Regions from separate parts of the Ruminococcus sp. AF17-22AC genome, predicted to be linked through region 1. Evidence: a T-box and tRNA genes for the amino acid it is inferred to sense, from the RefSeq annotation. Region 1 holds a T-box; the other holds one or more tRNA genes.

Region 1 (15,582 bases):
ACCAGATTTCTTTCATCAGAAGGAACATAAGGAAGATTTGTAGACAATATAATTCCCGGTTCTGATTTCTTACGGATATCCAAAAGGTCATACATCTGGATCGTCTGCATGATCATCCGTACTTCGTGATATCCGTCCTCACGCTTGCGGAGTACATCGAGTCCAAGATTGATTTTTGCCATAGCTCGTAAACGCATAAACACACCTCTGTCCTTTGTATTTTTCGTTCTTTTTGTACTTTGTATACAATCTATGTATCTTATTTTATCTGATTTTTTTGTTAATTTCAAGTATCATTCTTCGACTTTTTTTACCAGAAGAAGCGGCGTTCCTGAGGAAATTTCTTCATTTTCCAACGCATTCATACTGCTGATTTCTTCCGTAGTCGTATAAAAGCGTTTTGCAATATCCCAGAGCGTATCTTCCGGCTGAACGATATACACGGTAATTCCAGGCATGCTGCGGATTTTTTCCTGATCAAGTGGATGTTCTTCCATCTTATCAAGAATAAATTCTTCACTGCACTGTATCACCAGCACATTGACACCGAGCATTGCACGGATCTCAAGCTCATTGCTGTCTGCCATGGTCGTTGACAACTGTTCCAGTTCGGTATGCAGATAATAGACACTGTCCTTTGAGATTCCCTTCGCCTCCACGGTATGACTGAATGGAATAACAGTCTCGGCAGAATAAAACGGCATATCATCATTACCTACAATATACAGGACTTTCAGCCGCAGAATCCCGTCCACCTGAATCCCGTCACTGACGATCTGGGTTTTGTCAACTTTGACTTCTCCCTGACTGTGGCAGATCTGCAGAATTTTCCCCTGTGTTTCACGAATCGTCACACGATCCGACAGACGGCATCGTGAGAAATTCCGGATCAACAGGCTTTCCAGCATTTCCGTTCTGCCTTTTGGCTGATACTGACGAAACGGAGTGTACGCATCCATGATCACATCATGCTCTTCCTCCCGGTAAAGCTTCATATCCAGTTCCAGAACAACATCTGCCTGCAGTTTACGCTCTTCTCCGTCGGCATCCGGTTTGACTTCCAGAGACTGGCTGATCACTGACGCTTCCAGATTTGGAATCATCTCCGAAGTACAGCCGGTGCATTCCACTTCCCCGTTAAACGGAATCGTGTGTTCCAGCCACTGCAGAGAACTTCCTTCATCCCCGCCCGTATAAAGAACAAAAATAAACAGTTCTCCTTTTGCCTTTACTTTTTGTTCTTCCGGCCGCAGATCCAGTCCACGCACTTCGATGGTATACCACAGAAGTTCCGCAATATCCGGTTTGTTTGAAACCAGCTCAATTTCTTCTTTCAGCCGCAGGGTATCTTTTTTATGTACTGCAAGACTGAGAAGACGCATCTGTTTTTTCTTAACAGAGATATTTTCATCATCCGCCACTACCGGCAGACGGATTCCCGTCAATTCATCCACCGAAGCATAAAGCGTGATCACAGCACGGATGTTCAACTTCCGTGAATGAATGATATGGATACTCAGATCTTCAATCTCCCACTTCAGACAGAGCTTATCACCATTTGCGATTCCGTCAAGATTCAGAGTCTCCTCAACAGGCAGGCATGCTGAAAGGCTGTAAACTCTCCCGTCTTCCTCTCCCACATACAAAACATCCGCCTGCAGTTTCCCTTTGACAAAAGCATGCCCGTCATTCAGGCGCACTTCTTCTACCGTCACATCACCTTTATTCTGTATCATGCGTCCAATGTCCGGTTTCACATCCGGTACATTATAATCCATGTCCAGCGTTACCTGACTGGTTGCCCTGCTCTTTGTTCGAAGTACCTGAATATCCTCTTTCCTGAATTCCACTTTTTGTCCTCCAATCTCACCGAAACTGAACCGGGACATCCCGGTACTCTGTTTTCACAACGATATATGGATAAGAAGGTTCACCGCCCTGCACTTCCTCCGTAGGGCCGATCAGTTTTGTTTCAAAAAAAACAGCGTTCACAGATGCCGACAGATCTGTCACCTGAATGCTGTATCCTCCACTCATCTGCCTTCCGTATCCCTTTATCAGATAAAGGTCTTCGTCCTTCTGGTATGCCATCTGGAATTCTTTTTCCTTTTTTTCTTCAATCAGCTTTGCGGCTTGCTCAGGAATCTGTGAATGATCCACGACCGTATATTTAAGCGAAATTCTCTCACCCTCTTCAATCCGTACCAGTTTACATCCGCCAAGCATAAGTAAAAGCATCAAAAGCGACAGAAATGCGGCAGTTTTTTTCATAAACAGCTTTCCATTTCCCGGCATCTCATTTCTTCAGTATGTATTCTATGCAGGGGACAAAAGATTTATTGCAAGTATTTCCAAAATCACTTATACTTGTACCAGAGTCCCGTTTTTCGGGATGCTTTTATCTTAGTTTTTATTTCAATTTAACAGAAAGAGGACTTTATTATGATTCGTCTTATCATTGTTGCGATCACAGTCATCGGATTTCTGATTCTTTCCATTCCGATTCTGTTCATCGAATGGATCATCGGCAAATTTTCACCGCGCACGAAAGAAATCAGTTCTTTACGCCTCATACAGGGAGTATTCAAACTGATTTTGTGGGAAGCCGGCACGAAGGTGACGATTATCGGTGAAGAAAATGTTCCGAAAGATACACCTGTGCTTTACATCGGAAACCATCGAAGCTATTTTGACATTGTGCTCAGCTACAGCCGCTGCCCGCTCCGCACCGGTTACATCGCCAAGAAAGAAATGGAGCGTTACCCGCTTCTTTCCAACTGGATGCGCTATCTTCACTGTCTGTTCCTTGACCGAAAAGATATCAAACAGGGACTGAAAACTATCCTGACCGCAATCGAAAAAGTAAAATCCGGCATCTCCATCTGTATCTTCCCGGAAGGTACTCGAAACGCAAATGCAGACGAGCTGGAGCTCCTTCCGTTCCATGAAGGAAGTTTCAAAATCGCCAGCAAATCCGGATGCGCGATCATTCCGATGGCTATGAACAACACCGCCGAAATCTTTGAGGCACATATGCCCAAAATCAAAGCAACTCATGTCGTTTTGGAATACGGCAAACCAATCTACGTAAAAGAGCTTTCCAGGGAAGACCAGAAACATCTCGGTGTATACACACAGAATGTGATCCATGAGATGCTTGAAAAAAACAAAGAGCTTATTTAAAACAACCGCCCGATACACACAGCAGCCATCATTCCGGCAAGTGAGGCAAGCAATGCCCCCGGCAGCGTGTATCGGGTTTTTTGTACCCCTACAGAACCAAAATATACACTCATACAGTAAAAAACACTTTCTGTTGCGCTCAACATCAGTGCGGCCATCAGTCCTGTCGGAGAATCCGTTCCGAACTGTTTGAAAATATCCAGAAGCAGACCTGTCGCCGCACTGGAAGAAAAAAGTCTCACCAACCCCAACGGAAAAAGTTCCGGTGCGATATCAAGCGCCCCCGATGCCTTTGAAAGTATGCCTCCCAGAAATTCAAGAAAACCTGACGCACGCAGAACTCCGACCGCCGTCATCAGCCCGATCAGTGTCGGAACAAGTCTCCATATGATCTTTAAGCCTTCCTCTGCCCCTTCCACAAAATCATTATAAATATTTCTTTTTGCGATCAGTCCATATCCAAGTATGTACAAAATTAAAACAGGTATCATAAATACAGAAATGTAAGAAATAAATTTCATAGAAAAAATTCCTCTTATCTGTAGTTATGATACCTTATGAAGGGTTCGCTATGATTTATGTATAATTTGTCATTTGTAGCTGAATATTTTTTTATCAAAGATAAACAACTGATGTCGTTTTTCTTTTTACGCTATTAATTATCCGATATGGGCAGCACCTACGGCACGGATATCCATCGGATATACATTTTCTTTGCCGACAAATCTGGAAATATATTCTACATAGTTATCCTGCTCTTTTTCCGGAACAATGGCTGCAATAACACCGGCAAAACCACCGCCATGAACACGGCATACACCTGCATCGATTTTTTTCAGGAAAAGCTGTGTCAGCGCAAGGGTTCTTGTGATCTTCTGCTCATGGAAATCTTTCATGGTGTAGCAGTTCTGCAGAAGTTCCCAGGAAGAAGTTCCTGATTCATTCACCAGTTCCAGAAATTTCTTATAATCTTCGTGATGGATCGCATCTGCAGCTTCCTCTACACGGGTAGTTTCTCCGAAGAAATGAAGCGCACGCAGAACAGCTCTGTCATCCTCGATTTCATTGCAGTGCGCAAGAAGTGCATCTACGTTTGTCTCGTGAAGAAGCTCTACACCAAGTACTTTGGCAACAGCTTTCATCTCACCCGGAATCTCAGAATATTCCTGACTGAGGTCTGCATGGCCCTTTCCGGTATTTACGATAACCAGTTTATAACCGAATTTTCCGAAGGAAAAATCAAGTTTGCTGTATTTCAGATTGTCTCTGTCTGCGAAATCAAACAGAACCGGGCCACCTACTGCACATGCCATCTGATCCATCATTCCGGAAGCCTTGTCCCAGTATACATTCTCTGCATACTGACCGATCTTAGCATAATCGTTGTAGGACATTTTACTTTCGTTGAAGAAGTAATCAATAATCGTGCAGATCAGCATTTCAAAGGATGCAGAAGAGCTGACACCCGCTGCGGCGATAACATTGGTGCTTACATAAGCGTCAAAGCCGGCCACTTTGAATCCGTTTTTCTGCGCGCCTTCCATCATACCGGCAACAAGTGCAACAGTTCCTTTTTTGTAGTTGCTTTTGCTGAGCTTGGTGAGGTCTACAACAATCTCATCTCTGTAGCCTTCACTTGTGATATGAATTACCTGTGTATCATTCGGGTATGCAGCTCCGATGGTATCAAGGTTGATACTTCCTGCAATTACTTTACCACCATTGTGATCTGTATGGTTTCCGATAATTTCAGTTCTTCCGGCGGAAGTAAAGTATTCTGCTTTGTCCTGTTTGTAGATTTTCTCAAAATGATCTGCAAGATCTTTAAAACGGGCACCGCTTACTTCGGTCTCTCCGTAAATTTCCTGAAGTTTTGCTGTTTCCGGTAAATTCATGACTTTGCTCTCCTTTTACATTATATTTTCTGTGCTTTTTATACGTTCGTGTGATTTATAAATTTATTATACTGTTTTCCTCAAAAATTACCTTAATTAATCTGCGAAAAAGTAGTAAAATATTGCGTTCTTCACAACTTTTTGTGTATAATAAAGGTAATTTTCTGCGTTAAGTTTAATGTAGTATTTTTTAGTTAGTACAGAGGAGATTGATTACCTATGCAGATCATTACCAACCAGTTTCAGAAGGAATTAAAAAAGCATGGCAGTGATTATTTTCCGTTTCTTGTCAGTTACCAGAGGCTTTCTGAATACGAATCCAATTCTTTTATGTGGCATTACCACCCGGAGATAGAAATTACCTATGTAGAGAAAGGTTCCATGCATTACCGTGTGAATAACCGTTCATTTCATCTGAATGAAGGCGATATTATTTTTTGTAATTCTAATGCCCTGCATACCGGAGAGATGGAAAATCAGAAGGATTGCTCATACATACCGATCACATTTGATCCCAAGCTGATCTACGGTTTTTTCAGGAGTACCATCTGTACAAAATACGTCACACCTGTGATTCAGAATCTGTCTGCCTGTGCCATGCACATTGATTATTCAGAAAGCTGGCATACAGTTTTTCGTGACCGGATGCTGGAAGTTATTGATCTTGACAAAAAAAGGCCGGACTTTTATGAACTGGATATTTCAATACGGATGCAGACTATGTGGCGCCTGCTTGTTGAGCATCTTCCTCACCATCCGATGACTGCCGCTTCCGATCTTACTGAATATGACCGGATTCGAAAGATCATTGCTTATGTGGAACAAAATTATATGAACCATATTACACTTGCTGAAATTTCTGAGCATATACACCTCTGCGAAAGTGAATGCACCAGACTGTTTAAACGGCATATGAATACAACACTTTTTTCTTTTCTGCAGGATTATCGGATTGAACGAAGTCTTGAGTACTTAAGTTCAGAAGGGACGATCAGCGAGATTGCAGGGAAGGTCGGATTCTCTGATTCAAACTACTATTCAAAGGTATTTGCAAAAGTGAAAGGATGCAGTCCGAGAGAATATCGGAAGAATTTAATGAAGTAATAAAAAACATAGTCTCACTGGCTTTAAATTTCATGGCAGATTTTGTCGAATCTTGTCAAACGATTTTTATTTTCGTATATTGTAAGTCATTTTTACATATGCTATAATGTCATCAGAAACTTATTATGTTATTCAAGTACCAAAAACGAAAACCCCTCGAGCCGGCACTCCGAGGGGTTTTCTATTCCGTTTTTTTATGGTGGCTTATTCCACAGGCTGGTCACCGACTATTTATCACCGTCCAGCCATTTGTTGATGCAATGACACACTACACCAGCCATGACAGTAAGTATAAAACTTATTATGTCATCCATAGTCACCTCCTTTCCGTACCGGTGGGAGGCGGTAACAATCCCACTATAGCACATGATGTACTACAGTTATGTCGAACCTTGTCAGTCAATCTATATTTTCGTATACTATAGAAAAATGTAAAAAGGGATGACTTTCTATGAACTATACAGACGCAAAAAACGAATTTGAACACTATCTGGATGGCTATGACCGCAACAATGATAAGGTCCGCCTGAAGATCATACATACCTACGGGGTGGTGCACGATATGGAAGAAATCTGCCACCGCATGGCTTTGTCCCCCGAAGATACCGAGCTGGCAAAGATTATTGCCCTGCTCCATGACATCGGACGCTTCGAACAGCTGAAACGCTTTGACAGTTTTGAGCCTGCTACCATGGATCATGCTGCTTACGGCATACAGGTATTATTTAAAGAGGGCATGATCCGCCGTTTTGTCCCGGAAAATCAGTGGGATGACATCATCCGCACTGCAATTGCCCTGCACAGCAATTTTAAATTAGAAAATATCTCTAATCCGCGAACGCTTCTCCATGCCCGTCTGATCCGGGATGCGGACAAGCTGGACAACTGCCGCGTAAAATTGGAAGATGATCTGCCTGTATTTATGGGTATGTCAGGTGAGGACATCGGTGCACAGACAATTACACCGAAAGTTTATGACACGGTTCTGTCCAACCAGTGCATTTATTCCCCGGATCGTGTTACAAAAATGGACTACTGGGTTTCCTACGTAGCACATTTCTGCGATATTTATTTCCGCGCAAGCTTTGACATCATCAAAGAACATGATTATCTCAATAAAATTATAGACCGGATTCCATACAGCAATCCTGATACCAAAAATAAAATGGAAACGATTCGTTCCCACCTTGCAGAGTTTATCCATCATGCTCACGGATGTGAATAACCTTACAGAAGATCACAGCCACTGCTGTACTGACAGCGGTGGCAAGAATCGCCGGCCCAACAATCGCCGTCGGATCTGCACTTCCATATTTCGCCCGGTAAGCGATCATATTTACAGGAATCAGCTGCAGGGAAGAAACATTGATGATCAGAAACGTGCACATTTCATTACTGGCAACTATACTGCTATTTCCGGCAGTATCTTTTTTCTTTCCGCTATCTTCTGCATTCCTCTCTGCTTTTTCTTTCTTCAGCTGCAATTCTTTCAGTTCTTTCATCGCGCACAGGCCCGAACTTGTACTCGCCCATGACAGCCCCAGTACATTCGAAAGAAAGTTAAGACATATATAATGCGCCGCTTTTGATTCTGTGTCCAGTTTCGGAAACAGAAACCTTATCAGTGGTCTCATCTTGTCCGCAAGCCCCGCAACCAGCCCGGAAGCCTCCGCAATCTTCATCATCCCTGTCCACATCGCCGTGATTCCCGCCATAGAAATACAAAGACTGACCGCTTCCCCCGAACATGACACAAAAGCCTTCGTAACTTCATCCACATTTCCGACCAGCACACCATACATAATCCCGATCAGAAGCATCCCACCCCATAGATACGCCATTGCTGTACCCCCAAACCATTCCCTCTCTCTTTATTTTATATATCTCTGCTTTCTCCATATTCATATTTTTTCTTAAAACCCAAAGTCCAGACTTCCATTTCGAAGTCTAACCTTCTCACATTTCTGCATTTTCTCCAAAATAAAAGACCAGACCCTTTTTTCAAAGAATCCAGTCTTTTATAAATTATAAGTTATTATTTGATATATACTTTATCCAGATGCCAGATATCTTCCACATACTCTTCGATCGTTCTGTCGGATGTGAACTTACCTGCGCACGCTGTATTCAGCATTGCCATACGAGCCCAGCCTTTTTCGTCTTTGTATGCTTCTTCCACTTTCTTCTGCGCTGCTGCATAGGAACGGAAGTCAGCAAGGATAAAGTACTGGTCTGCTCTTTCTCCACCGTTCTGGTTGAGAAGAGAATTATACAGATCACGGAACAGTTCTGTATCAGAAGAGAAGGTTCCGTTAACAAGCTCTGTCAGTACCTGACGGATCTCGTCATCTGTGTTGTAGATAACTCTCGGATCATATCCACCATTGTTTTCATAGTTGATAACTTCGTCTGCGCTCAGACCGAAGATAAATGCATTTTCTTTACCTACTTCATCCACGATCTCAACGTTTGCACCATCCATGGTTCCCAGAGTCGGTGCACCGTTCAGCATAAATTTCATGTTACCTGTACCGGAAGCCTCTTTACTTGCAGTAGAAATCTGCTCGGAAACATCTGCTGCTGCAAAGATCATCTCAGCGTTGGATACACGATAGTTCTCGATAAATACAACTTTCAGCTTGCCTTCGATAGAAGCATCATTGTTTACAACATCTGCTACAGAGTTGATCAGTTTGATGATTTTCTTAGCACGTGCATAACCTGCAGATGCTTTTGCTCCGAAGATAAATGTTCTTGGGTAGAAATCCATTTCCGGATGTTTCTTAATCTGGTCATACAGATAAATTACATGAAGGATGTTCAGAAGCTGACGTTTATACTCATGAAGTCTCTTAACCTGAACGTCAAAGATAGAACGTGGATTTACTTCTACTCCATTGTGCTCAAGGATGTATTTTGCCAGGCGAACTTTATTCTGGTATTTGATGTTCATGAATTCCTGCTGTGCTTTTTCATCATCCACATAAACTTTCAGTTTGCTGATCTGAGAAAGATCTGTGATCCATTCCGGTCCGATGTGATCGGTTACCCAGTCTGCAAGAAGCTGGTTTCCATGAAGCAGGAAACGTCTCTGTGTGATACCGTTTGTCTTGTTGTTGAATTTCTCCGGCATCATTTCATAGAAATCTTTCAGTTCCTGTTTCTTAAGGATTTCTGTATGAAGTTTTGCAACACCGTTTACAGAGTAGCCTGCAACGATTGCAAGATGTGCCATTTTGACCTGTCCGTCATAGAGGATTGCCATCTTCTTGATCTTGTCATAGTTTCCAGGATATTTTTCCTGAATCTCAAGAACGAAACGGCGGTTGATCTCTTCGATGATCTGGTATACACGAGGAAGCAGTCTGGAGAACAGCTCAACCGGCCATTTTTCAAGTGCTTCTGCCATGATAGTATGGTTTGTATAAGCAACTGCTTTGGTTGTAACAGACCATGCATCATCCCATCCGAGTCCTTCTTCATCCATAAGGATACGCATAAGTTCTGCAACAGCTACAGTCGGATGAGTATCGTTCATCTGGAAAGTAACTTTTTCGTGCAGTTTCATGATATCTTTGTGATTCTTTTTGTATTTTGCGATAGCAGCCTGAAGACTTGCAGATACGAAGAAATACTGCTGTTTCAGACGCAGTTCTTTACCTGCCATGTGGTTATCGTTCGGGTAAAGGACCTCAACAATGTTGCGGGCAAGGTTTTCCTGCTCAACCGCTTTTTTGTAATCACCTTTATCGAAGGAATCAAGCTCGAAATCTACGATTGGCTCTGCATCCCAGATTCTTAATGTATTTACGATTTTGTTGTTATATCCAACGATCGGCATATCAAACGGAACAGCTTTTACTGCCTGATATCCCTTATGCACAAATTTATTGGAGCCTGTTGCAGGATCATATTCAACATCAACATATCCGCCAAAATGAACCTCTTTTGCATATTCCGGACGACGAAGTTCGAACGGATATCCATTTTTCAGCCAGTTATCCGGTACTTCTACCTGATATCCGTCTTTGATCTGCTGTTTGAACATACCGTAACGATAACGGATACCACATCCATATGCGCTGTAGTTCAGAGTTGCAAGAGAATCAAGGAAGCATGCTGCAAGACGTCCCAGACCACCATTACCAAGTGCCGGGTCCGGCTCCTGATCTTCGATCACGTTGAGATCAAGACCAAGTTCATCCAGAGCTTCTTTTACTTCTTTGTATGCAGTCAGGTTGATCAGGTTGTTTCCAAGAGCTCGTCCCATCAGAAATTCCATGGACATATAATAAACAGTTTTCGGATCCTGCTCTTTATATGCATTCTGTGTTTCCAGCCAGTTATCAATGATAACGTCTTTTACGGTGTAACATACAGCCTGGAAAATCTGTTCCTGTGTAGCTTCTTCGAGTTTTTTACGATACAGGAATTTGACATTTTCCTTTACGCTCTCTTTGAAAGCTTCTTTTTTAAACTGCTTGTCGATCATCGCGTTTCCTCCTTATTGTGCAGCTTAAGCTGCGCTTTTTGTTCCCCCAATTTTACGAATCATGCCCGGTAAATTACCGGGCATGTATTGTTTACAAATTACATTTTTGCAACACCAAGAACAACTGGCTCTTTGTTGATGTTCCATTCTTTTACATAGCCATCGGTTGTGCCCAGAGTCATATCCTCTGCCAGTACTTCAGACATGATTTCCTCTTTGTGGTTCTTCATGAGTTCAAGAATCTTATCATTGTCTTTTGCATAGATATGGATCTTATCCATAACTTCAAATCCAGCTTCTTTTCTCATGGTCTGTACCTTGCTGACAATCTCGCGGACAAAGCCCTCTTCGATCAGCTCAGGTGTCAGATTTGTATCAAGAACTACGGAAATATCACCGTCTGCTTCTGTTACATACCCTTCTGTCTGTGCGGTCTCGATCAATAAATCTTCCTCAGAAAGTTCTGCCTTGTTTCCATCAATATCCAGTGTCAGAAGACCTGTGGTTCTCAGCTCATTCATAGCTTCTGTTCCATTGATCTCTGAAAGTGCCTTACGGATACCGTTCAGAAGTTTACCGTATTTTGGTCCTACTGTACGGAGCTGCGGCTTGAAGCTGTAAGAAATAAAGGATTCTACATCGCTGGCGAATTTTACTTCTTTGACATTCAGCTCATCTGCAATGATATCTGTATAGAACTCACCCATTTCTTTGTCCGCTTTTACGTACATTGTACCGATCGGCTGACGGTTCTTGATATTTGCAGTATTTCTTGCTGCACGTCCAAGAACAACTATCTTGAGGAGTTCTTCCATGTCATCTTCCAGCTCTTTGTCGATCCACTCTTCTTTTACTTCCGGGAAGTCGCAGAGATGGATACTTTCGATTGCCTCTTTATCGATGCTTCTTACAAGGTTCTGGTAGATTTCTTCTGTCATAAACGGAATCATCGGAGCTGCTGCTTTGGAAATTGTTACCAGTGCAGTATAAAGTGTCATGTAAGCATTGATCTTATCCTGCTCCATGCCTTTTGCCCAGAAACGTTCACGGCTTCTTCTTACATACCAGTTACTCATCTCATCTACAAATTCCTGCAGAGCTCTTGCACTTTCCGGAATCTTGTAGTTTGCAAGGCAGTCATCGACAGTCTTCACTACGGAGTTGAGCTTGCTTAAAAGCCATTTATCCATAACCGGAAGATTGTCATAATCTAAAGTATATTTTGTTGCGTCAAAATTGTCAATGTTTGCGTACAGTACAAAGAATGCATAAGTATTCCACAGAGTACCCATGAACTTACGCTGTCCTTCCTGAACAGCCTTGCCATGGAAACGGTTCGGCAGCCACGGAGCACTGTTGATATAGAAATACCAGCGGATTGCATCTGCACCGTATTTCTCAAGTGCATCAAACGGATCGACGGCATTTCCCTTGGATTTACTCATCTTCTGACCATTCTCATCCTGTACGTGTCCGAGAACGATAACGTTCTTGTATGGAGCCTGATTAAACAGGATCGTAGACTCGGCAAGCAGAGAATAGAACCATCCTCTTGTCTGGTCAACAGCTTCGGAAATGAAATCTGCCGGGAACTGTTTTTCAAAGAGTTCTTTGTTTTCAAATGGATAATGATGCTGTGCAAAAGGCATTGCTCCTGAATCAAACCAGCAGTCAATTACCTCCGGTACACGGTGCATGGTTCCACCACATTCCGGGCATTTCAGTGTGATCTCATCGATATATGGACGGTGAAGCTCTACTGTTTTGGCTTTTTCGTCACCGCTCATCTCGAAGAGTTCCTGGCGGCTTCCGATAGAATGCATATGTCCGCATTCACACTGCCAGATGTTCAGTGGTGTTCCCCAGTAACGGTTTCTGGAAATACCCCAGTCCTGAACGTTTTCCAGCCAGTCGCCGAAACGTCCCTTACCGATGCTCTCCGGAATCCAGTTGATGGTGTTGTTGTTGCGGATCAGGTCATCTTTGACTGCAGTCATCTTAATGAACCAGGATTCACGTGCATAGTAGATCAGTGGTGTATCACATCTCCAGCAATGCGGATAGTCATGCTCAAATTTCGGTGCATCAAAGAGTTTTCCTTCTTTGTCAAGATCCTGAAGTACAAGCGGATCAGCTTTCTTTACAAAGATTCCTGCATATGGAGTCTCTGCTGTCATATCACCTTTACCGTCTACAAACTGTACAAACGGAAGATCATAGTTACGTCCGATACGGCTGTCGTCTTCACCGAATGCCGGTGCGATATGAACGATACCGGTACCATCACTCATAGTTACATAGTTATCTGCTGTAACGAAGTGAGCTTTCTTTTTCTGTTTTGCTGCTGCCTCTCCTGCACATGCAAAAAGCGGCTCATATTCTTTGTATTCCAGATCTTTACCAATATATTTCTCAAGTACTTCGTATGCCGGTGTTTCTTCGGACCCAAGTTTGCCGAGAACTTTATCAAGTAAAGCTTCTGCCATGTAATAAGTATAACCGTCTGCTGCTTTTACTTTGCAGTAAGTCTCATCCGGATTTACGCAAAGTGCAACGTTGGACGGAAGTGTCCATGGTGTTGTTGTCCATGCAAGGAAGTATGCATCTTCACCGACAACTTTGAAACGAACGATTGCTGAACGTTCTTTGACTGTTTTGTAGCCCTGAGAAACTTCCTGCGCGGAAAGTGGTGTACCACAACGCGGACAGTAAGGAACGATTTTAAATCCTTTGTACAGGAGTTTCTTGTTCCAGATTTCTTTCAGTGCCCACCACTCTGACTCGATATAGTCATCATGATAGGTAACGTATGGATTTTCCATATCAGCCCAGAAACCAACGGTTGAAGAAAAGTCTTCCCACATTCCTTTGTATTTCCAGACACTTTCTTTACACTGCTGAATGAATGGCTCCATACCATATTCCTCGATCTGCTCTTTGCCATCCAGACCAAGTTTCTTCTCTACTTCCAGCTCAACCGGAAGTCCGTGGGTATCCCATCCTGCTTTACGAGGTACCATGTAGCCTTTCATTGTACGGTATCTCGGAATCATATCTTTGATAACACGGGTCAGTACATGACCGATGTGTGGTTTGCCGTTTGCGGTCGGCGGTCCGTCATAGAACATATAAGTAGGATCATCTTTACGGTCTTCCATACTTTTTTCGAAAATATGGTTTTCTTTCCAGAATTTTTCTACTTGTTTTTCGCGGTCTACAAAATTCAGGTTCGTATCTACCTTCTGGTACACAACAAATTCCTCCTTTTATTGTAAGAAAATAATCAAAACGGACAAGTCCATTTCCCAGTAAAATAAAAAAACTTCCGTCCTGTAAAAGGACGAAAGCAATTTCCACATTCGCACCACCTGTTACATTGTACGGGCCGGTAGTAATAAACGCCAATACATGTTCCCTTTAACGGCGGAAAACCGTCTCTCCTTACTGAGAATTTCAGGAAAGAAACTCCGGAGTGATCTTCGATAAAAATTACTGGCACCGGGCTTCCACCTGTCCCCGGCTCTCTGATGTGTTCATTTTTATTTACTGTCTCCATCATGGTTTTTACTTATTTATACGTGCTGTTTTATTATACGGTGTTAATTTTCGATATGTCAAGGTCTTTTTGCGATATTTACGGGGTTTTATCAGGGTTTTGCGGTGATTTTACATGGATTTGACCCTTGTATGAGAAAAACGATTACAGTATAATTGGAAAGAATGATATACTATAGAAAATACTTTGAGAAAACTGCATTCTTTATCAGAGCACATCAACTCAGATGCAGGCTTCGTCACCTGTAAGTACTAAGACCTATTCTTCCTGTTAAAAACACTCATAAAAAGCCCAAACTCGCTTCGCTCAAACAGTGTGCTTTTTATTCGTAACACAGTCAGAATATGCCTAAGAACTTACAAGGCTCCTGCAGAGCGCTTCTGATTCGATGTGCTCTATAAAAAATCCCAGTTCTTCTCCTTTTCCCGGACCGCGGGGCGGCGAACACTACAAACATACCGACAGCTTCCCCGCCCCGCTAGCCAGAACTTTATATTAACAATATGATGCAGAGGAAAGCATCTGTGCTTGATCCGGATATCAAACATGTCTGAAATATCCGGTTCTGTATCGCTTGAGAGAATTTGTAGAAGTACCTAAGGTACAAATCTTTGCGTTGTATGAAAAAAAGGCATTGTCTGAGCGTCAGCGAGTTTGGCTTTTTTTCATACGCTCTTAGCAAAGGCATGTACCTCTGGTACTTCTGAATTCTCGAACCTGATACAGAATCCAGATATTTCATGGCATGTAAAGATAGCTCCCTCAACACTATCTCTTCCTCTGCTCCAACATTTTAATATCAGAAAGGTACACATATGAATATAAAGAAAACACTCCGGCGTCTTCTGACCGCTACTCTCTGTTCTACCGTATTTATCGTGCAGGCAGTCCCGGTCTTCGCCACAGACAGCTACGGCGCGCCTCTGGTCACAGCCACACCGACGCCCAACCCGCACACCGCCTATTACACTCAACCCGCCGATACAGATTCCATCGAAGGCTGGGTAAAAGCGCCTCAGATCGAAGGAGAATCTGCAATCCTTGTCGACATGCTCTCCGGTACCGTCCTTTACTCCAAAAACGCTGATAAGGCACAGTATCCGGCAAGCATCACAAAGATCATGACCGGTCTCCTCGGCTGTGAAAATCTGGATCCGTCTGCAAAATTTACCATGACTGAATCCGCTGCCCGCAGTATTACCGAATCCAACAGTTCCAGCATCTACGCAGATACCGGCGAAGAATTTACAATTGAGCAGGCACTGATGGCGGTCATGCTCCAGTCCGCCAATGAAATGACACTGGCAATCGCAGAACTCACTTCCGGCTCCACCAAAAAATTTGTCGAACAG
Region 2 (15,582 bases), on a different contig from region 1:
GTATGTTTCGTCTTCAAATTTCTTCCATTCAGCAAGTACAATAAAGCATCCAATAGACCCTTTTGCTTTGGAACCGTATCCAATTGCCATTGCAACACTCTCTTTTCCTTCTACGGTTGCCGCTGAACGGTATCCGGTGTTGGTTGCCGCTGAACGGTATCCGGTGTTGGTTGCCGCTGAACAGTTTCCGGTGTTGGTTGCCGCTGAACAGTTTCCGGTGTTGGTTGCCGCTGAACGGTATCCGGTGTTGGTTGCCGCTGAACGGTATCCGGTGTTGGTTGCCGCTGAACAGTTTCCGGTGTTGGTTGCCGCTGAACGGTATCCGGTGTTGGTTGCCGCTGAACGGTATCCGGTGTTGGTTGCCGCTGAACGGTATCCGGTGTTGGTTGCCGCTGAACGGTATCCGGTGTTGGTTGCCGCTGAACGGTATCCGGTGTTGGTTGCCGCTGAACGGTATCCGGTGTTGGTTGCCGCTGAACGGTATCCGGTGTTGGTTGCCGCTGAACGGTATCCGGTGTTGGTTGCCGCTGAACGGTATCCGGTGTTGGTTGCCGCTGAACGGTATCCGGTGTTGGTTGCCGCTGAACGGTATCCGGTGTTGGTTGCCGCTGAACGGTATCCGGTGTTGGTTGCCGCTGAACGGTATCCGGTGTTGGTTGCCGCTGAACGGTATCCGGTGTTGGTTGCCGCTGAACGGTATCCGGTGTTGGTTGCCGCTGAACGGTATCCGGTGTTGGTTGCCGCTGAACGGTATCCGGTGTTGGTTGCCGCTGAACGGTATCCGGTGTTGGTTGCCGCTGAACGGTATCCGGTGTTGGTTGCCGCTGAACGGTATCCGGTGTTGGTTGCCGCTGAACGGTATCCGGTGTTGGTTGCCGCTGAACGGTATCCGGTGTTGGTTGCCGCTGAACGGTATCCGGTGTTGGTTGCCGCTGAACGGTATCCGGTGTTGGTTGCCGCTGAACGGTATCCGGTGTTGGTTGCCGCTGAACGGTATCCGGTGTTGGTTGCCGCTGAACGGTATCCGGTGTTGGTTGCCGCTGAACGGTATCCGGTGTTGGTTGCCGCTGAACGGTCTCCGGTGTTGGTTGCCGCTGAACGGTTTCCGGTGCTGGTTGCCGCTGAACGGTTTCCGGTGTTGGTTGCCGCTGAACAGTCTCCGGTGTTGGTTGCCGCTGAACAGTCTCCGGTGTTGGTTTTTTTATCATTGTTCCAATCAACTTGGTTCTTGATATATTCAACACCGGCTTTTACGATTCCAGCAATCCCGATCTCAGCTTTGATCGAAATACTTTTTCCAACTCTCTTGCTATCATTTGATTTTTGATCGTTTGCATCCAAATCTACTTCACAGTATCTTGAATCTGACGGTGCATAATATCTAAATACATCTAATGGAAATTCACACGCATGAAATCCTTTTTCGCAAATTTCAGCACTTTCTTCTGAATATTTTTTCCCGGTTTCGTACTGGAAATCTTGACATTTCAAATCTTTATCGAACCCTTTATAACACAGCATTTTTATTTTTCCTTTCTTTGAACTCAATTCCAAGAATTGCAGCCATATCTTCTTTTTCGATGTGATTGTCTACTTCAATCGCTATGAATCTGCTTCGTCAATATCACGAATGGATTTCTGAATCGCAGAACTAACTCCGCTTGTAACGCATTCGGTAATTGTCTTCCCGGAGATATTTGCTGTGTGCGTTACTTTTTTTGTTCTTGTAGGTACAATCTCTTTTCGAATGGCTTTAAGTTCTTCCAAAATCTGCTTGAGTAATGCATTAGTTTCTTCCATATCTCTCTCCTACATTGTCATCTGGGCATTGCAGTCGCGAATCATCATCTTTGTGTTGGTACACGGTGTCCATCCTTTGATGTATTCGACTGCTTCCTGGTATCTCAATTTCGGAATGTTATTTCTGGCATTTACATCGAAGTAAGTCTTTACATCCCTGTTGCATTCTGCAAATACTTTCTTTCCAATCTCATCATAAGCATTGGATTTCTTTCCACCCAGAACCTCGATCACCACCTTGGAAACTAGGTCACTGATGTACTTCTGCTGACCGTAATCAATAGTCATGGTATTCTCAAGTTTCTCGATTCGCTCCTCATGGTCTTGATTGCCAAGAGCCAGCAACTGAATTTGCTCTGCTACGGTCATTGGCTTCTGATAAGAACCTGTCTTACGGATTGCCGGAAGGACTTCATCCATAACCCATGATTCAAATTTCTCTGCTGACGGAAGCTTCGACTTCATAATCAAACGGTACAAATCCCCCTCATTTATATATGACATTGACTGAACGCCACTAGATGTAGGGGTGTCACGTTTTGTTACTCCCTTGCAATGGTCAAGAATGGCTTTTCTTGGATTACTGTATCCAAGAGCTTTGGCAACATCAGTGCCAACAAAGTACGGTTTACCGTCAATTTCTGCTGTTCGGATGTCCCCGAACTCTTCTGAATTAAAAATCTGTAATTCGTTCATATATCTCCTTTTCTTGTTAATCGGATTTCAAAATTTCATCTACCGAAGTTTTTAAATAATCAGCGACCTTTTTCACTTTTTCGGCAGATGGAGAAACTTCATTCCATTTACAAACACTACCTTGCGAAAATCCGCAATCTATTTCGATTTTGCGAATGGAAACATTTCGCTTTTTTGCCAAGGCTTTCACCCTGTCGTAAATCATCATTCGATACCTCCTCTCATATTTTTACTGAAAATATCACAACATTGTTGACATACCTCTGAATATATTCTATAATCAAGCTACCACACAAAATCATAAAAAATAAACTTGGGCATTCTTTATGTCCTTATTTTGTTGCGATATCTTCAGTGTCGATAGTTACATTATAAGCGATATTTTCAGAATGTCAAGTATTATTTTTGCGTTTTTTTCAGTATCGAAAGGAAACAAAAAATGACATTACGAGAAAGAGTTAAAATACTTTGTAAAGAACAGAAAACTTCATTAAATGCGTTAGAAACTGAATGTGGTTTCGCAAAGGGATACGCAAGCAAACTGGACAAAAGCACTCCTAATGCTGAAAATTTGCGAAAAATCGCAGATTTCTTCCACGTATCCGTAGATTATCTGATGACAGGGAAAGAGCCGGAACAAGATTTTTCCGATGAATCTGCACATTTGATTGCACAGATAAGAAAAGACACCGAACTTTCCGATGCATTAAGGAAATACTTCGGGTTGTCCGATGCCAAAAAGAAACATATTGTTGAATTGATTAATCTTTTAAGCGAGTGAGGTACGCTATGTTAGATACTAAAACCATTTACGAAACTGCTATGAAACAAATTGATAATATTGAGCCAATCCCTTTAACATATTCATATTCAGACACACAGTTCGAGATTCTTTGCAAATATATCAAAGAATTTGAATCAAAACTTGATTCTGAACATGAAGTAGGACTTCTACTTACCAATTTTGGTCAGTCAGTTACTATGCATGTTACTGAAATCGGATACGAGAAGTCCGTACTTATGATTTTTAAAGGATATGTTAATGGAAAGATGTCAACACTTATTCAGCACATTAGTCAGCTGAACTTTTTACTCATGTCAGTTCCGAAAGAAAATGATCGTCCAAAAAGACCTATTGGATTTTTGTCTCCAACCGTTGAATAGATTCCTGTAATGATTGAATCATATTTGTCTGAACTCCAACCATGTCGATTAATGCGTATATAAGCGATGCCGGTGGAAGACCCGTTTTATTTGATGGGTCTTCCATTTTTGCGATTATTTTCTTTTGCTCTTCTTCGGAATATAATAAATCTTTGTTCATATGTCCTACCTCCGTAAATCGTTGTAAATATCAGCTATAATAATATAAATGTATCGCAGAATCTTTTGACTTTCAATTTCATCTATTATTTTTATAATTTCTTTCTTATAATCCATAAATAACCCTCCCGAATGAAACTTTACTACAGTATATGTCTGGACAGTAGAAAATATGCATTCGAACATTTATTTTTATCATATTTTCCGCAGATCCAATGAAACAGGACACATGGATTAATATTCGCCCTTGCAAACTGCCAGAGATAGACTGGAATATTTGTGATTTCAAATATGACCTTTACTTTCACAAATATAAAGTTCGTTTTTACCGGATTTTCTGTGATTTCTACAATATCGTTCGTTCTTAGAATCTCTTTTATGCTCTGGCTTAAAGTTGAATGCTTGCACATATCCTCTGCCAAGCGGATGAAGCTTTTACGTAAATAATCTTGATTGCACATCGGCAAGTGAATGATGTAGCTTGCAAAGAAGATTACTCCTGCTGTGATCAGCAATCTCTCAATCTTCCTCATAATATATACCTCTTTAGTCTATAATTTATGTACTTAGTTATACCACTTTTTGTGCAAATTAATCGGGCAAAACGATAAAACTGCATTTTTAATGGATAAAAATATGAAAAATATTTCGGTTTTGACTATGCTATTGTCGATTCTTGCGGTATAATATATGCAAATTTTACCAAGGAGGAATGCACCATGAGAAGAAAACTTATAGTTGCAATGCTGTCAGGAATTTTATGCGCTTGCCCCATAGAAGTCTATGCAGACGCTGAAATGACTCAAGAAGAAACAGACATGAATTCTTTATCAGAGGAAGAATACAAGAAAAAATGTACCGAAATGTGGTATGAAGATATTACTTTCTCAAAGAAAAGTCTGGAAGGTCAGTTTGTCAAAATAGATCTTTACGTTGAAGGCACTGCAACAATAGACCCTTATGATTTAATGATCTCCGACAAGACTGAAAAGTATAATCTTAGCAGTAATTGCAGTCTTGTTGGCATTTATTCAAAAGATACCGACAGCTACGGAAGCGGCAATGACGTGGGTATTCTATACTCCAATGATTATGATTTCAAAAATACAGACTATGTTCCAGGGACTTACTTGACACTTTATGGGGAAATTATTGATTATGGTATCGACTATTGGAGCGGTCACAATTCAGCGTGGTTTATGCCAAAATATATCGAAAACGTGAGGGATGTTAAATGAGGAAAAGAAAGAAAATAGATAAAGTGACTCAAAAGATAAAATGCCCTGCTCTTACTTGTCGTAGTGCTAATGTTCAGATCGTTAGTAAAGGATTGTTCTCCACAAAATACCAATGTAAAAGTTGCGGTCGTATTTTCAAAGGATAAACAGCAACGAGCCGAGGATTTTACTCCCCGGCTCTTTTTATGGCAAAACCTGCATTCACGATCACATCTCCTCCCCAGAGTAATCTGGCAGGCTGTACCAACGTATTAAGATTTCGATTTTTTTCGAACTTCTGCTGAACTATTTACACATTTCCGTTTCAGTGCTACTATATTACCATAATTAATTGATTAGATGAGGATAATCTGATGAAAGTTGAAGCGTAGGCGATAAACGGAAGGTGATTACTATGAAAATTGCTATTTGTGACGATTGTGAACTACAGGTTGAGTATTTTAAGCATCGGATTGAACCGTTTTTGAAGCAAAACGGTGACCGGAATTATACGATAGACGGTTATTTCAGTGGGGAACCCTTGATAGATGATGTTAAGGACGGAAAATGGTTTGATATGATTGTCTTGGATGTAATACTTAAAAACGAAAATGGCGTGGATATTGCCAAAGAACTCCGAGAGTGTGGATATAAGGGCAAAATTGCTTTCTGGACAGCTCACAAGGATTTTGTTTTTGATGCGTTGGATGTTGAATTTACGCATTATATCATCAAGGGAAATGAACACGGAAGAATGTTTTCTATGATTGACAATACCTTGAGTGATATGAAACACAAGATGCTCACAATCAGACACAGAGATTGCATTATAAGGATTCCATTGAACAAAATCGAGTACCTCGAAGCACGGGATAAGCAAGTTTTTGTTCATTGCACGAACGGGATTATGCACAGTATGTATGCAACTTTAAAGTCGGTTGAGCCTTACCTTGATAAACGGTTTTTGCGTTGCCATAAGTCATTTGTTGTAAACATGGATTATGTGCAAAAGCTGGATTCTGATTTTACGATGTTTTCCGGGGATAAAGTGTTGATTCGTAAGAACGGATATGCGGATATTAAAAATCAATATTGGGAATACATTATTAAGTGAAGCAAAAGAGATGGTCTGTCAAGGAAGAAACAGACCATCTCTTTTTTTGAGTCCATGCTTAAACTCTGGGGAGGAGTTGAATTATGGTATATTTATTATATCACACTTGTTACACTTTGCAAATATCTTTTGCAGCCACAAATCCGTAGTACTTGCCTGCAATGCGGACATAGTGCCATGAAGCACCGTTTGTTGCTTTCTGAGTGAAATTCATCACGTCAACAAGGTTGCCTCTCACAAGCTTAGGCCATTTCTTAATAGACGGATAGTTGCCACCGGCCCACGTGCGAACATCCGTAGATGTTGCCGTTACTTTTCCAACAAAGAGACGTTGCGTCTTGTTCTGCTTATTGGTGATTGTAGTCGGTTTACTTTTAGCTCTGTCAACTTGCAAATACTTAGTTGCCGCCCATCCGATGCCGATTCCTGCAACTTTGACCTTCGTCCACATACCGGATTTCTCACCGTTAATTTCTACGCGATTTCCCTTGTTGATCTGTCCGAGAACATATCCGTTCGGTGTCTCACGAACATATAAATCGTCTACTGTTGATGTGGCTGTGCCTATTGCTTTCCATGTTTCTACGACAGTTTTCTCTTCTCCCCAGTCAATCCAAACATAACCGTCAATTGCCGGATCGCTGATAGCATAGGATTTATTGCGAACAGCTCCACCATTTGCTACTACGCCCGCTGCGCTAGAAGTATTTCCTTCATTGGTATGAACCTTCGAGAAGTCGAAACTCCGTACGCTTCCAACATGTGAACCATTGCGGAAAATAATCAAAGCTCCGTCTTTTGGTGTGCTGTGCCATGTTCCATTGGCTTTAGCGTGTCTTGTAATGCTCTGGCAATTGTAGAATCCACCGCCCATGATTTTTAATGCTTTAGTGATTCCGAGAACTTTTACCAACTTCCAGAACTGGTATTCCGCGCACCATGGTTGCCCCTGACATCCCGGCTGTCCCCAATTATCTACATCACGGGCAAATTTGGTGTAATTGTTATATCCGGCATTTTTCTGGAAATCATCAAGATAAGCGTTTGTCCGTTTTTCCAGATACGGTTTATTGCTGCCATTGTTTGCGTAATAATCACCGAGTTCTGTGAATTTTTGTAATTTTGTTTTTGCCACTGTTACTTCTCCTTTCTGTTCCGTCCGATAATCTGTATAGAACACATCCATATCAACATTTCCACTGATTCCTGAGACTTTTCCCTTACTGGAATACTGCCAGCCTACACCAACATTCGGACGTAATCTTTCCTGTACAGAACCGTTGTCGTTAGCCGGGTAACGAGCGATCCAACAATCATACTGCTTCAAAGCATCTGACAGAACGTTATTGTACCAATCAAGATTGCAATAGATGCCAACTTTATAACCGGCTTTTTTAATTCTGGTCAGAAATGCTACTGCAATATTCTCGATAGCCTGTTTTCCAAAGCTTCTCTGTTGACTCCATTCGAGGTCATAGAATACTGGAAAATCAAGTCCACGACCACCAAGAACGGAAAGTACGTCCTCAGCTTCGTCAATCGCTTGTGCCGGTGTCAAAGCGTAGCTGTACTTGTATCCACCAATAAGAATTCCATTGGATTTACAACCTTTGTAATTATGTTCAAAAGACGTATCAATTCCAGATTTCTGATGAATTCTCAATATCGCAAACTTGATTCCAGAATTTTTAACTTTCGTCCAATCAGGTTTCCCTTGAAAAGATGATACGTCAATACCTTTGATTTCTGCCATAATATCATCACTCCTTCTTAAAATTCACTGAACTGCAAGACAATAAATGTTGCATCGGTGCTGTGTGTTGCAGCTGTAGTATTAATAAAACTTACATTGAGTTTGCCAGCAACAGCCGAACAGCTTGCAGGTGTAAGCCATCCACTTGCCAGATACACCGGAACGAATACAGTTGCTCCATCAGCAACATTAAATGCCGTAGTTATGGTGCCTGTAGACGCTCCGCTTGTAGTAGATGGAACTTTGAATTTGACCATTGTGGCTTCTAATAATTTCAATCCTGAAGATACACCGAAAAGCCCTTTTACCTGCGCAACGGTTGTTTTCTTTGCCACATTTCCCGTAGCTGTCAAGAAAAAATCTGTATCTGCCGGTGCCGTGTTGTTAGTGAATGCGCTGATTTTCTTTACATTTAATGCATCTGCCATATTATTCACCTCTCATTTCTTTTATAATTTTTCTCAGTTCTTTGATATCCTCTTTTAGGTTGTCTATGCATTACCTCTCAATCACATCAAAGCTGATAGACTCTGTTGCAAAAAACATTTTCTTCAGTTCTTTTAGTTCCGATTCCAACGCCTTTTGTAAAATGATTTGTTGAAATTTGATATTTGTCAATTCTCTTTTGAACAGTTTTTCTATTTGCTCCGCTGACTGAGCTATATCCAATCTTTTTCAATACTTCCTGTAGTGTCCTAGAAGATTTTACAATATCTTCTAACTGATCTTTTGACAATAAGTCTACTTTTGCAGTTTTCAAAATGTCACTCCATTTCATTGAAATTATCAGACTATAACATATTCTCCCAAAAGCGGAACGCCCGGAATCGAACCGGAGACCAGAGCGCAACTCTGTCAGTTTGCCACTAGCGTACATTCCACATAACCCGGACACCCCGGGTTAGCAATATGTTTATCGTGTTATGCTTTCCACTAGGCTGTTTTATGCCGTGCCAGCCCCACGAAGTTGTTTCGGATATTATTATGCCTTTTGACTTTATGTTTCTTGAAAACTCCCTTGCCATCAATGCGCGCTTGTGATGGCTTATTGAAACTAAGAAACATTTATCGGACGGGAAATCAGATCAAACACAAGCCTATGCCGTTACATATCTTTGCTCATTCTGATTCACATACGCTCATCCGAAAGTTTTTTCTTCCCATAAAACGGATGGGTAGCATACGGAAGAAATGGAAATTCTGAGATTCGAACTCAGGACTTCCCGGTTATGAGCCGGGCGTTCTAACCACTGAACTAAATTTCCTGAGTAGAAAATATTACCAGCACCTCAAAGCTATATTTTCTACTGTTGCGATTCTTTGCCACCAGTCGCAACAAAGGCTCCCTATTTTGGTTTTGCTGTCACCTATACGGGAATCCCATCCGGGACGTTTGAAGCCCCTTTAGACAGCTCCGTTGAGCTAGATGGGTATCGGAGGGTCTATGTGAAATAAACCATTGCCAGGTACATGCGCAACCTAGCAAACGGGGCTAGTGGGATTCGAACCCACACATGGCGGAATCAAAGTCCGTTACCTTACCTTTTTGGTGATAGCCCTAAAATCTTTCTCCCACTCCGCACCATCACAAAAGCAGGAGAAAGAATTGTGTGTGATATAATTACTATTTCTGTAATGCAAACAATATATGTGGAGGAAATCGAATTTAATATAATCGACTACAGAAATTTTTTTACACTAAATCGGATGTAAAGAATATTTGCTTGCGTACCGCTCCACAATCGGGTAAGCGTATCCTTCCGGTTTAATTATAGGTTTAACCCGTTCTATGATAAAAAACGGAATAATCCTCGTAGGAAATGCTAAAAGCATATTTTTACCTCGCTGTGCAGATTAATATGGTATTCAGAATGATTCCTAATTCCATCATTGTAAAGAAGAAAATAGAAAACATCGGTATTTTCTGCTCGTTAATTTGCGTCATGAGGAATGCAGCCAACGTTGTGAACACTATTATGTTGATTGCTACAGCAATGATCGTTAATGGTAATCTCATTTTTCCTCTCCAATCATAAAATTAAGTATCTTCTCTGCGATTTCTTCTTCCGGCTCAAATGGCAAGCCGCATGAATTATAAGCAATTAAAGCCGATTTTAGGCTTGCTTTGAATCCGTGGTAAATTTCCCCATGTTGGAGCAATTCGTGCCTTAAAACTGAAATTGCATCAGTAATTGATTGAGAAGTGAAACTAATTTGTGCCAGACACTCCATTTCAATATCCGGCTCCGCCACCATCTCGAATACAAATGTCGGAACCTCGTCAACAGCAACATGGAAATCAACAGACTTTACTCTTGGGACTTTATTCCCATCAATAAAATACTGCGTCCCTCTCCAATCATACGGTTTAGGGTTCACAATTCTTACAACAGGCATCTTTGAATCCCCTTTCCTGTGCTTTGCAATATGCCAGAAGATGTTCTGCAATCTCTCTGAGCTGATTTGGGTCGTATTTCGGGCAAGTTAATGGTCCTTTATCCACTAAATCAACACTTGCTTCGGCATCAATCAACATAGTCGCTACATCAATCGGTTCATCTGGGAGCATTAAATCGTCCTGGTTTTTATGTACTCCCATAAAAAGCTCGATTCCATCCGCTTTCACTAGCATGTAATCGTGAACTTTATCGAAGTCCGGTGCTTCCTCTGTAATAACTGCTTTTCCATTCTCAGTGTATACATAATAAACTTTCTTGTTACTATTCATGCTTCCTCTGCCTCCCCAAAATATTTCTTGTATAATTCATAATCGTTTTTGCCAATCAGATCTTTGACTCTGTGTGTTTTTTCCATTCGAAGATTGCTATACACAAAAATTGTTTTAGTAACCTGTATACGGCATTCGCCAACATCAGTTATTCCACTTTCAGTTTCGATTCTCTCTTCAGCTGAGAACCAATGCCTATTCGGAGTTAAGAAATAAACCCTTTGCGTGCTTACTCCAAACGAGATATATTTCAAGCTTGATTCGTCCGTAAAAACCTTTTTTGCCGATTCTGTATCGTACAGTCTTCCGTCCTCCAGAACAGCTTTCTTGTGATGATACTCATATACCTTGTCATGCATTAAAGGTTTTTCAAGCGGATGCATCTCAAGTTTTTCCTGAAAGCCTTTTTTATTTTTGAAAAATTTTTCAAGCAAAGACATCTGTCTACCTCTTTCGAAAATATTGTTCCAATGCTTCACGAGTGACCTGTGATACACTCTTGCCGGTTCGGTTTTTCTCAGCTATGAGTTTTCGTTCTAGCTGGTACGGCAACCGGATGCGGATGGATTCGCCTTGAGGATTATTATTTTTCATAGGCAGTATCCATCTTTACTGAAAGAATCGGTTTGTCATCAGTTTTCGCTAAAAGAGTAATGCCTTTACCCTCTTTCCAAGGAGATGTGACTATCTGAATATTGGAAACTCCAGTTTCACTACAGACATTCAGTAGTTGTCTGGCAATATCCATTAAGCCTGACCGAAGATAACCATCGTTGTTTACTATTTTTTCCATCTTGTGCCTTCCTTTCTGCGGATGTCAGTGATTATCAATCGTTAAGGCTTACGGCTTGTTATGTTGCAATCACTATCTCTGCCATGTTGAGGGATTGTTGTTAAAAGGGCGTTTTTTAAATTTTGGGGCGGTCGGGGCACTCATTAGGCCGTTCGGGGCATCCATATACACCCCCCTCCCGGGTCTGTCTCTGGTGACGCTGACCGGGCAACCCTTTGCCCCATGGGTTCCCGTTGTCCCGGTCTTAACGCTGTTTTTCGGATACCTTCGGCGGTAATCAAGGGAATTATAATGCGTATCAATTTTCAGAATATTACATCTATTTAATAAACACTTGTTTTTTAAATAGACTGCTATACATCATGCACAAATTCAACTGTTATATATGTGCATATTTACTAAATACTGCCATGTCTACCGCTTTTCGGTCTGTTTGTTCGCCATCTGCGTACATTTCAACAATCTTGTGTACGTTCCACGCTGTTATAACTCCGGCTTTTCCATCTCTGGAAGCTCCAGAACATCCTTGTACTTGTCTGCGATCTGCTGCGCTGTCTGCTGTGGTATGCCCTGTTGCTGTCCTGCTGGAATTGGTGCCGTCTCTGCCATGCCGTAAGCAGCTTTTGCTACGAAAATTAAGTTTGCATTTGTTCCGGGCTGGTTATGCAATCTATTAAGCGTACAGTTTTTGCAAATATCGAACCATTTTTTCACCGTGTTGCTATGTGCTGTGGCAGTTCTATAATCCCCACGCATCCAATCGCTAAACGTTGAACGGTTAATTCCTACCAGAAAGCTAAATACTTCCAGAGTTGGCAAAACATGATACTTACTGCACAACCTTACAAACACGCTAAACATATGATCTAATAATTCTATATCATCGTTACTAGGTTTCTGTATGTGATCAGCGATATAAAAAATCATATCAACAAAACTGTCAGCTACTTCTTTTCTGTAGTTCTCACTATCAGGTGATACACATAACACTGTATTAATATATTCATCAGCATATATATTAATATTGCTTAAATATACTTCTGTTTCCTTTTCTGTTTTTATAGCATTATCTTTCACTGTATCACCTCACTTTACAACGTTAATCTATAAAAATATTGCAAATAAAAAAGCACAGAAAAACATGTGAGCCATTGTTCCGGCTCCTGTTATCCTGTGCAAAATGCGTTAAAAAATATATTTCGTTTTCGTGTCTATTAACAGTATTAACATACAAGTTGTTGTTCTGTCAACTATTTATTTAAAATTTTTAGTCAATCTCATATAACGCCATATACTATATCTATATATATTATTATACTATATCTCTATATACTGTATATAATTATATATAATATTATTATTAATCAACTCTAACCTTATGGAATCTATGGAGGGATATAAAAGATATTAACATACAGTAGTGTACTGATAATCTATTAATATATAATATATATAGTTCTATTAGGCACACAAAAAGCCAGACCTTCCGGCATCTGATCCGGCATGATCTGGCTGCAAATTATCGTTATTTTTTTCGCGTCAGCTGCTCAAACTATCCCTCCATGAGTTCCCCGCGGCCGTCGTTGGTGTGAGTATAGCGCAACGATCTGGAAAAAGTCAAGCAGAAAAAATAAAAAAATTTCTTGACAAAATGCGATTTGTTGTGTTAGTTATATTATAACAGCTTCGGCGGTTGGCTGTTAATGGGCGTATATTATGCGCTATCTCTCCAAAAACCGCCACAAAAAGCATTATAAAAGCCCTATGGTAAAATCCAAGGGGCTTATTTTTGCGCCTATTTGCAAGTGTTATTGTAGTACATATGTGCGTTATATTGTCAATACATATATGTGCGTTATTTCAATATTTTTTCAAGTCTGTCTAGCTCTGCAAGAACCGTATCCCTGATAAATGCGCTATTACTTTTGTTAAGATGCAAATTTTCAATTCGTTTTTTAGTGTCTTTTGGGAATACTATATTAAGTCTATAGTTATTTTTTTCATAAGTTCTAATCGCTTTTCGCTGTGCTTCTGTTGCCATAATTCAATTGCCTCCCGTTCCTGTTTTTCTTCTATTATAATGTATGTGCGTTATATTGTCAATACATATATGTGCGTTATACAATATATACAATTTGCCTTGCTATATATGTGCGTTATTTGGTTAATATTACATCTTGTATATGTGCGTTATATATGCTATTATAATATCAACGAAAGGAACAAAAGAAACAAACAACCGAACGCCCCGAACCACTCAAGCCAATGAGGACATAGGAAAGCCGATTCGATTAATTGAAAAATTCTAGTTCCATTTACAGAAAAATAAAAAAGCCCGGCAGACTTCCAAACCAAACCGGGCACCAATCAAAAAAAGAAAGGTAGCCCTATTATAACAGGGGCAAAGGTAAAAAGCAATGAAAAAAATTAATACATTAGAAATCAGCGCCAAAAGATGGTTTCAGAAATCTTTTGGCAATACTTACCACGTTGTAAAGGCCGTAGTTAACGAGGAAGAAGTTGTTATCTCTGATATCTGTTATGGATATGATAACCACTTCTTGACCACTGCCGCCAATCTGCTGCGCAATAAAGGTTATGAAGTGCCAGAAGATAACGGAAAAGCTTACGCTATGATGGCAAAATTTCCGTGCACTGTGGAAGATGTAAAGAGAAAGAAAGACTTAACTTTCTAATGGGGGTGTTGATATGAATAACAAATATTTAAAATATCTTAATTGGGCGGTCTTTACAATGATTGACCGTTCCACACAGGACGACCAAAAAAGCAAGATCAACGTTGCTGGGGCTTTCAGTTATCCAAGCAACGCGGAAGACTTTATAAAAACTCTTCCGGCAGATCATAAATGGTATATTTTAGACTTTGACCGCCTGGAACGGTTTGAGGAGTTCTACAACTTCGTTCAGGACATCAATGAAGAGTATGGAGAACACGCAATATTTCATATTAATGACGGCGGTTTCTTAGTCGACGAATTGAACTGTTTTCGATATATGCTCAATATTTACGTTGATACAAAATTAGAATAATATTCCCGGTGGAGGTGTAAACATGGCAGATCGTGAAAAAGTTAACCGGATAACTGTATCTCTTGCAGAACTGTTCCCGGAGCGAAAAAACGAACTTGAAAAAAATAAATGGTACTACGATCATAGTTATATTAACTATGATGAATGGGACAGAAATATTGAGAGCATATTAGACAGTTGCTTTTGCAATAAAAATACACCGTGCTGCGGATGCGAAAGTGTGGAAGTATGTACAGCTAAAAAGGCATGTTAAAACAGGAGGGTTGAAAATGATTAAAATTGATATGTGGTACAACGACAAAAAGGAACAGGCAACCGGGCTGGATATTCAATTTAACGATCTTGGCTGTTTTTATTCTGGTAATATAAGAATTTTTGGTAAAATAGTTGGTGATTATTACGCGGACAGCGTGCAAGAAATTTGTGAAGCGTTCCCACATCTGAAAAAGAAAATAAATGCTTGTTTAAATTAGGCGTAATGGTTTCCGCCGGGTTCGATTCCCGGCAACGCCTTTTATATCAGTTGAAAAGCTGGTATAATAACAAAAAAACGGAGGACAAAAAACATGAGAAAAGAAGAACTATTATTCAAAAAATCAGAAGCTGTGAAAAATATTCAGTGGTACGTGAAAAACGTACTTACCGATGAGGATTTGAAAGCATTTTCAATTCCGCAACTCGAAAAAATGATAGACTTAATGGAGCGTGCCGAAAAATTCCGCGAAAGTTGCAGCCCCTTCTACACCTTGTCAGCAACTGAAGTTGTTCAAAAAAGTACGGGGAAAATTGCATATTTCGAAAATTCGGGCGAAGTCCGGGAAGAAACCGCCGAGGAATATTTAGCCGATAGAAACGAATGGGACGGAGGCGCAAGAATTTACCGTGAGATTCTAAAAAAAGCCAAAGAAAAAGCGTGATTTTTTATCACGCTTCCCCTTCCTTGCTCACTTAGCAACCATATAAAAATGTATTTTAACTCAACGTCCCGCCATTGATCGGGGCGACTCTCGGTGAAATCATGGTTCGCACGAGAACCAGCAACTGTTGCTAGCTGATATGTGTATCATACACCATGGTGCGCAAAAAATCAAGTGAAAATTCGACTTG

What was found. The T-box of region 1 lies ahead of ileS (isoleucine--tRNA ligase). A T-box ahead of a tRNA ligase gene usually reads a tRNA of that ligase, here a tRNA-Ile.
Region 2: it has a tRNA-Ile gene. The T-box ahead of ileS (isoleucine--tRNA ligase) is inferred to sense a tRNA for this amino acid. The anticodon was not compared.

Annotation. Positions count from the first base shown of each region.
Region 1 is NZ_QRXT01000009.1:64,411-79,992, reverse strand. Features, by position in the region: gene ispE (4-(cytidine 5'-diphospho)-2-C-methyl-D-erythritol kinase) at 1-197, opposite strand, end outside; gene DWW86_RS12710 (DUF3794 and LysM peptidoglycan-binding domain-containing protein) at 294-1,850, opposite strand; gene DWW86_RS12705 (protease complex subunit PrcB family protein) at 1,867-2,271, opposite strand; gene DWW86_RS12700 (lysophospholipid acyltransferase family protein) at 2,443-3,183, shown strand; gene DWW86_RS12695 (spore maturation protein) at 3,180-3,704, opposite strand; gene DWW86_RS12690 (galactokinase) at 3,843-5,078, opposite strand; gene DWW86_RS12685 (helix-turn-helix transcriptional regulator) at 5,298-6,182, shown strand; gene DWW86_RS12680 (HD domain-containing protein) at 6,634-7,407, shown strand; gene DWW86_RS12675 (nucleoside recognition protein) at 7,379-8,023, opposite strand; gene DWW86_RS12670 (glycogen/starch/alpha-glucan phosphorylase) at 8,218-10,671, opposite strand; gene ileS (isoleucine--tRNA ligase) at 10,773-13,925, opposite strand; T-box leader at 14,008-14,242, opposite strand; gene DWW86_RS12660 (D-alanyl-D-alanine carboxypeptidase family protein) at 15,046-15,582, shown strand, end outside.
Region 2 is NZ_QRXT01000001.1:318,176-333,757, reverse strand. Features, by position in the region: gene DWW86_RS17650 (DUF7666 domain-containing protein) at 1-1,521, opposite strand, end outside; gene DWW86_RS01665 (hypothetical protein) at 1,603-1,800, opposite strand; gene DWW86_RS17020 (ORF6C domain-containing protein) at 1,810-2,496, opposite strand; gene DWW86_RS01655 (helix-turn-helix domain-containing protein) at 2,513-2,704, opposite strand; gene DWW86_RS01650 (helix-turn-helix domain-containing protein) at 2,936-3,277, shown strand; gene DWW86_RS01645 (DUF6173 family protein) at 3,286-3,660, shown strand; gene DWW86_RS01640 (hypothetical protein) at 3,629-3,820, opposite strand; gene DWW86_RS01635 (hypothetical protein) at 3,963-4,352, opposite strand; gene DWW86_RS01630 (hypothetical protein) at 4,539-5,057, shown strand; gene DWW86_RS01625 (LytR/AlgR family response regulator transcription factor) at 5,452-6,150, shown strand; gene DWW86_RS01620 (GH25 family lysozyme) at 6,260-7,903, opposite strand; gene DWW86_RS01615 (hypothetical protein) at 7,921-8,331, opposite strand; gene DWW86_RS16940 (hypothetical protein) at 8,418-8,663, opposite strand; tRNA gene DWW86_RS01610 (tRNA-Ile) at 9,096-9,168, opposite strand; tRNA gene DWW86_RS01605 (tRNA-Gln) at 9,391-9,462, opposite strand; gene DWW86_RS01600 (hypothetical protein) at 9,741-9,920, opposite strand; gene DWW86_RS01595 (hypothetical protein) at 9,917-10,300, opposite strand; gene DWW86_RS01590 (hypothetical protein) at 10,272-10,631, opposite strand; gene DWW86_RS01585 (hypothetical protein) at 10,628-11,071, opposite strand; gene DWW86_RS01580 (hypothetical protein) at 11,215-11,424, opposite strand; gene DWW86_RS01575 (hypothetical protein) at 11,908-12,501, opposite strand; gene DWW86_RS01570 (hypothetical protein) at 13,280-13,465, opposite strand; gene DWW86_RS01565 (hypothetical protein) at 13,842-14,120, shown strand; gene DWW86_RS01560 (hypothetical protein) at 14,134-14,475, shown strand; gene DWW86_RS01555 (hypothetical protein) at 14,498-14,728, shown strand; gene DWW86_RS01550 (hypothetical protein) at 14,745-14,948, shown strand; gene DWW86_RS01545 (hypothetical protein) at 15,042-15,392, shown strand.